DNA from 2 places in the Arcticibacterium sp. GJ41-1 genome. Region 2 is predicted to be linked to the other one. Evidence: riboswitches for the same ligand, from Rfam matches in the RefSeq annotation. Region 2 holds a riboswitch; the other holds the start of a gene.
The links. Region 2 has a riboswitch for cobalamin ahead of metE (5-methyltetrahydropteroyltriglutamate--homocysteine S-methyltransferase). Riboswitches for the same ligand answer to the same signal wherever they lie in the genome.

Region 1 (3,213 bases), 2.1 Mb from region 2:
GCATTATTGTATTTAAAACCCATTTCTAAGTTTCTAGAAGCTTCAGGTACCAAATCTAAATTCCCGTAAGGAGAGTATAATTGATAAAGCGTTGGGTTTTTATAACTTGTAGCCAAAACTCCAAAGACCATAATCATTTGATTGGCTCTGAAATATGGATTAAGCGAATAAGAAAAGTTTGTTCCATATTCAGAATGAGAATTTAACCTTCCACCTAGCTCTATACCTACTTTTTGATTGGCAGAAATATCAACAGCCGAGTAAACACTGAAATTATCAATCTTAGTATCATCATAAAGTAGCGGCACATCTTCAAAGGGTCCAAAGGCACTTACAGAATAATATGTTTGAGCAATGCTCTGATTTCTCAAATCTGTACCAAGAAGAATTTTAACATCTTCGCTCACAAAAAACTGAGCATATAAGTCATAGAAATTTGACTTACTTCCGAAAGTAGAATACGAATATTTTGCAAAAGCACTTTCCGCCACAAAACTAGAATCATCTTCAAAGGTTCTGTCTACTTGAGAAGTATGAGCATTAAAATGCAATTGAAACTTTTCTTTGACCCAGTCAGCTCCTACTCCTACTTGAAAGTTTTCAGAGTTAAAAACATAATCTTTCTCATCTACCAAAGCACCTGCATCTAAGTCTGCCGTGTAATCAGTCTTTCTTCCGAAAGCTCTTACTGTAACTTCGCCAAACTTCTTTGATAACTGGGCATTAAGGCTATTACGATCAAATCCGTCTTTTTCCTCATCTGGCAAACTTGAAATAGCAGACGAAAACCCATCACTCTTAACCTTATTATAACCAAAATTATAATTAAACCCGCTTATGTCTCCATTTACACCTAGACCTAAATCAAGTGTATTAAAGCTACCATAAGAAAGCTTTCCGTAAGGAGTAAATGGCTTTTTAGAACCTTTTTTACTAATAAAGTTTATTACTCCGGCTACAGCATCAGAGCCATAAAGCGTAGACTGTCCACCTTTAAGAATTTCAATACGCTCAATAAATTGAAGATTGATAAGGTTAAGGTCATAATTTCCCTCCGTAGAAGATGGGTCATAAAGAGGAACTCCATCAAGAAGTATCAATGTTTTGCCAGAACTAGCTCCTCTTAAAAATAAACTTTGGATACTGCCTAAAGGCTGTCCAGAACCCACTACATTAATACCAACCTGCTTTTGTAGCAAATCTGAAACCGACCAACCAGCGTGAGCTCTAATAACAGAATCTCCAAGAACAATCATGGACTTGCCCAATTGCGACGACTTCTGTGGCAATTTGGTGGTAGTTACGTTAACTTCTGCTAACTCAGTTTGAGCCATTACGGAGGCACTAATTAGGCATACGCATAATAATAGGCTCCTTCTAAAAAATGTAAACATTAAAAAATAATTTGTTCAGCGAATTAGCTGAAATAAAAAATTAGACTTCCGCTCATCAATAGTCATTCACCGTAACTAGTTGAAAAGAATAATTTTTGGCAGGTCTCCTGGCTTAGTGTCACTTGATTTTTCCTTCCCATCATTTTATCATGACAGTGGACAGTGGTTTCAAGTATAGACACCGAACAGTTGCGGCGACAGCTCATGCTTTAAACATGATTCCCTCTTAGGCAAATTGGATATTGAATCCAAAAGCACCAAAAACTGCCGCAAAACTACTCTATTTAATATCAAAGTTCTCAATAAATTCTAAATGTTTTTGAATAGCAAAATGGCTTCTATATCTTGTCTCAATTATTTCAATAAACGTTAATACAAAGCGATGCTAGAAGAACTAAATTTAGACAAAACGGCAGAAAAGAATATAAAGAAGTGGCTCAAGGGAAAGTATGATGACGAAACCAAGGCTACTATCAACAAATGGATAGAAGAGAAAAACATTAGTCAACTGACCGATTCGTTTTATAAAAATTTAGAATTCGGCACCGGCGGTATGCGTGGAGAAATAGGTGTAGGTTCTAACAGAATGAACAAATACACAGTTGGTGCAGCTACACAAGGCTTAGCTAATTACATAAATAAATGCTACCCAGAAGGTGAAGACCTAAAAGCAGCTATTGCTTACGACAGCAGAAACTTCTCTCCTGAGTTTGCTCAAATTGCCGCAGACATTTTCTCTGCAAATGGAATCACAGCCTATGTTTTCCCAGAACTTAGACCTACGCCACAGCTATCTTTTACAGTAAGAGAATTGGGTTGTCAGGCAGGTTTGGTAATTACCGCATCTCATAATCCTAGAGAATATAATGGTTATAAGGTTTACTGGAATGATGGCTCTCAGGTAGTAGCTCCGCATGACAAAAACATTGTAGATGAAGTTAACGCTATCACTACTATTAGTAAAATTAAGTTTAGAGGTATAAAAAAACGACTTAAAACTATAAGACCTGCTTTAGATAAAAAGTATTTAAAAGCAGTTAAGAGTATAAGTGTATCTCCAAGAATAAATAGAAAGCAGTCTGATTTAAAGATAGTATTCTCCTCTATTCATGGAACGGGAATTACTATGGTACCTGATGCTTTAAAGCAATTGGGTTTTGAAAATGTACATATCGTAGAAGAGCAAGCTAAGCCTGACGGCAATTTCCCTACGGTGGTTTATCCTAACCCTGAAGAGCAAGAAGCTATGAGTCTTTCTTTGAAATTAGCGAAAGAAATAGATGCAGACCTAGTAATGGCAACAGACCCAGATGCCGACAGAGTGGGAATGGCCGTAAAAGACCCTTCAGGCGAATGGCAACTACTTAACGGTAATCAGGCCGCCAGCCTTATTGTCTTCTATTTATTGAAGGCTTGGAAAAAAGCTAAGAAACTGACTGGTAAAGAATATGTGGCAAAAACTATTGTTACCACAGAGCTAATTGATGCCATGGCAGCGAAAGCTGGTGTAAAATGCTATAACACACTCACCGGTTTCAAATATATAGCACAGGTTATTAGAGAAACCGAAGGTAAAGAAACATTTATAGGTGGCGGTGAAGAGAGTTACGGCTACCTTATTGGAGATAAAGTAAGAGACAAAGATGCTGTGGCTGCATGTGCTATTATAGCCGAGTTAACTGCCTACGCTAAGCATAATGGCATTAGCCTGTTTGACTTCCTTGCAGATATGTATAAAGAGTATGGTTTCTTCTATGAAGGGCTTATCTCTGTTACTAAAAAAGGTAAATCTGGTGCTGAAGAGATACAGCAAATGATG
Region 2 (3,213 bases):
TTCGGGCTGTGCCACGGCAGATGCTATTTTGAAAGCCTTTATGGCATGATTCCAATACGCATCTTGGTCTGCTTTTTTTAGTGGCAAACCCTCTCTAAGAGCAGCTTCGTCTATCTGAATAATCTTCAAACCTGCTTTTTCTAAATCGGCCACTTCATCTCTTACCGCAAAAGCTAGCTGAATAAGTGTTTCATGCCTAGGCTGGTCGTCACGGACAAAAGACCATTGCAAAATAGTTTGCGGCCCTGTCAACATACCTTTCATAGGTTTCGCACTTAGCGACTGAGCATAGCTGCTCCACGCCACCGTCATGGCTTTTAGTCGTTCTATATCACCAAAAATAATAGGTGGTTTCACACAGCGGCTACCGTAACTCTGCACCCAACCATTGGCAGAAAACACAAAACCTTCCAGCAGTTCACCAAAATATTCTACCATGTCGTTTCTTTCAAATTCGCCATGCACCAGCACATCCAAGCCCAGTGCCTCCTGCCATTTGATAACCTCGGCAGTATGTCGCTTTATTTCGGCTTCATAGTTTTCTGCAGTAATAATCCCTTTCTTTAAGTTCGCCCTTAGCGTTCTTATTTCTTTTGTTTGCGGAAAAGAGCCAATAGTGGTAGTTGGAAAATCGGGTAGCTTGAGGTGCGTCTTTTGTAAGTTTTTACGCTCTGCAAAAATCGCATTCCGCTTAAGTTCTCTGTCTGATATTTCAAGACTTCGCTTTTTTACCTCTGGTTTATGAATGCGAGTAGAGGTGCTTCTTTTTGTGATGGAAGCCGTATTTCTGGCTAAAAGAGGAGAGTTAGGGGCTGCGAGAATAGTCGCTATTTCGTTTAGTTCTATTAGCTTTTGCGTAGCAAAAGCCAACCAATCTTTAATTTCTGGGTCAATCGTCGTTTCGTTTTCTAAATCAACCGGCACATGAATAAGCGAGCAGGAGGGAGCTATCATCACTCGTTCTTCTCCAAGCTGATTTACTGCTTTCTGTACAAATTGAATAGCTTTTTCATAATCTGCTTTCCAAATGTTTCTTCCATCAATTATCCCGAGTGATAATTTTAGGTCAGGGCCAATTTTGCCAAGAATATTGTCTAATTGGTCTGGAGCACGTTTCAGGTCAATATGTAGGGTGTCTACAGGAAGATTTAAAGCCGCCAATGCATTATCTTCAATTCCCTCGAAATAAGTGCTCAGTATGATTTTTAAATCAGGAAGCTCATTTTTGATTTTATGATAAACCTTTCTGTACGTTTCCTTTTGGAAGAAATTTAAGTCTAGTCCTAAAAACGGCTCATCTATTTGAACATATTCTGCTCCTGCTTTTTGAAGTTTGTTTAGTAGTTCTAAATAAACGGGCAAAAGTCTATCGATAAGGCTGAGAGCATTAAAATCGGCATTTTTTACTTTACCTAAAAGCAAATAAGTGATAGGTCCTATCAAAACTGGCTTGGTTAATATACCTGCATTTTTAGCCTCTATAAATTCATCAATAACCTTGGTGTCATTTAAATGGAAGGTTTGAAAAGCTTGAAACTCGGGTACTATGTAATGGTAGTTGGTGTCAAACCATTTAGTCATTTCACAGGCTTTTATATTTTGGTCTTCAGACTGAAAACCTCTTGCCATGGCAAAATATAGGTCGGTTTTGTTTAGGTCATTAAACCGCTCAGGAATAGTTCCAAACATCAGGCTATGGTCTAAAACTTGGTCATAGAAAGAGAAGTCGTTTGACGGAATAAGGTTAATGCCTTGTTCCTTTTGAAGCTGCCAGTTGGCCAGCCTAATGGTTTTGCCGGTTTCTAAAAGCTCGCTTTCAGAAATTTTACCAGACCAGTACTTTTCACAAGCTCTTTTGAGCTGTCTTTGATTTCCTATGCGTGGAAATCCCAAATTGTTTTTAAGCATACTTTTGAATTTTTAAAATGTTCATTGAGTACACTTTCCGCTAAAGAAGTAAGTACACAGAAATCCTAATTTCTGCCCACCTGACTCTATGCCTTAGTCGTGAAAGCATGTTGTCAATAGCAGGTGGCAAGTATCTCGACTTCCAGTTTTTTAGGCTGGTCACGGTTGCACGACAGTTCATGAGTTTCACATGATTCCTTTTTAAGTCTACCTCGCAGTAGAAACCAAATGCTATATCTATTTCGGCTCAAAAGTAATTATTTGAATAGATAAAACAACTGTGTTGTTGAATATTTGTAGATAATATATCTATTATTATGTTATATTGTAGGTTATATAACCATAGAATATATTATTACTAGAGGACTTATCTATTGAGGGTAGGGTACTATATCTAAATTTATTATTTAAAATAATTCTAAATAAGCTTGTATGGTTTAAGTTGAGCGAATACATTTGTGCCATTATTTATAACAAGTCTAAATAAAAACAAGTGGTAAGAGTTTACATTTTTCTAGTACTAATTATACCTTTTAGGGGGATGGCACAGGTAGACAGCCTGCTGTCAAAAGACTTAGAGCAAGTGGTGGTAACGGCTACTAAAAGTGAACGACAATTAAGCTCTTTACCTATGCCAGTTACTGTAATAGCTAAGAAACAAATTCAAGAAATGGGCTCTTTAAGGCTAAGCGAAGTTTTGGCAGAGCAAACGGGTCTTTTTATAGTGAATGACCATGGAAACGGGGTGCAATTACAAGGTTTTAATCCTGATTACACGCTTATCTTGGTAGACGGGGAGCCTTTAATAGGGAGAACGGCGGGTACTCTAGAATTAAGCAGACTGGCAGTAGGAAACATTAAGCAAATAGAAATAGTAAAAGGGCCTTCGTCTAGCTTATATGGTTCGGAGGCTTTGGCAGGTGTAATTAATATTATTACCGAGCAGCCAGATAAAATGGGTGGCGATGTTTACGCCAGGTATGGCAGTAATAATACGCTAGATTTATCTGCTTTAGGGAATTTTAAGAAAGAAAAGTTAGGCATTTCTCTATTCGCAAATCATTATTCATCAGCTGGATATGACCTTACTCCGGAGACTGTAGGAAATACAGTATCGCCTTTTAGTAATTACACTTTGCAGCCTAGAATTAATTATGATTTTAGTGAAAACACCAAGCTTAAAATTTCAGGAAGGTTGTTTGAAGAATCTCAATCTGGAAACTACGAAGTAGAAGAAACTGATGGCCCAGCATTAATAGCTCAAACGGGTGCTGTACATGATAAAAACTTAAACCTAAGTTTAAA

Region 1: another riboswitch for cobalamin. It lies ahead of AC0L6O_RS18025 (TonB-dependent receptor plug domain-containing protein); the one in region 2 lies ahead of metE (5-methyltetrahydropteroyltriglutamate--homocysteine S-methyltransferase).

What each region holds. Positions count from the first base shown of each region.
Region 1 is NZ_CM147888.1:4,380,377-4,383,589, forward strand. Features, by position in the region: gene AC0L6O_RS18025 (TonB-dependent receptor plug domain-containing protein) at 1-1,394, opposite strand, end outside; cobalamin riboswitch at 1,475-1,671, opposite strand; gene AC0L6O_RS18030 (phospho-sugar mutase) at 1,777-3,213, shown strand, end outside.
Region 2 is NZ_CM147888.1:1,161,204-1,164,416, forward strand. Features, by position in the region: gene metE (5-methyltetrahydropteroyltriglutamate--homocysteine S-methyltransferase) at 1-1,908, opposite strand, end outside; cobalamin riboswitch at 2,017-2,152, opposite strand; gene AC0L6O_RS04610 (TonB-dependent receptor plug domain-containing protein) at 2,450-3,213, shown strand, end outside.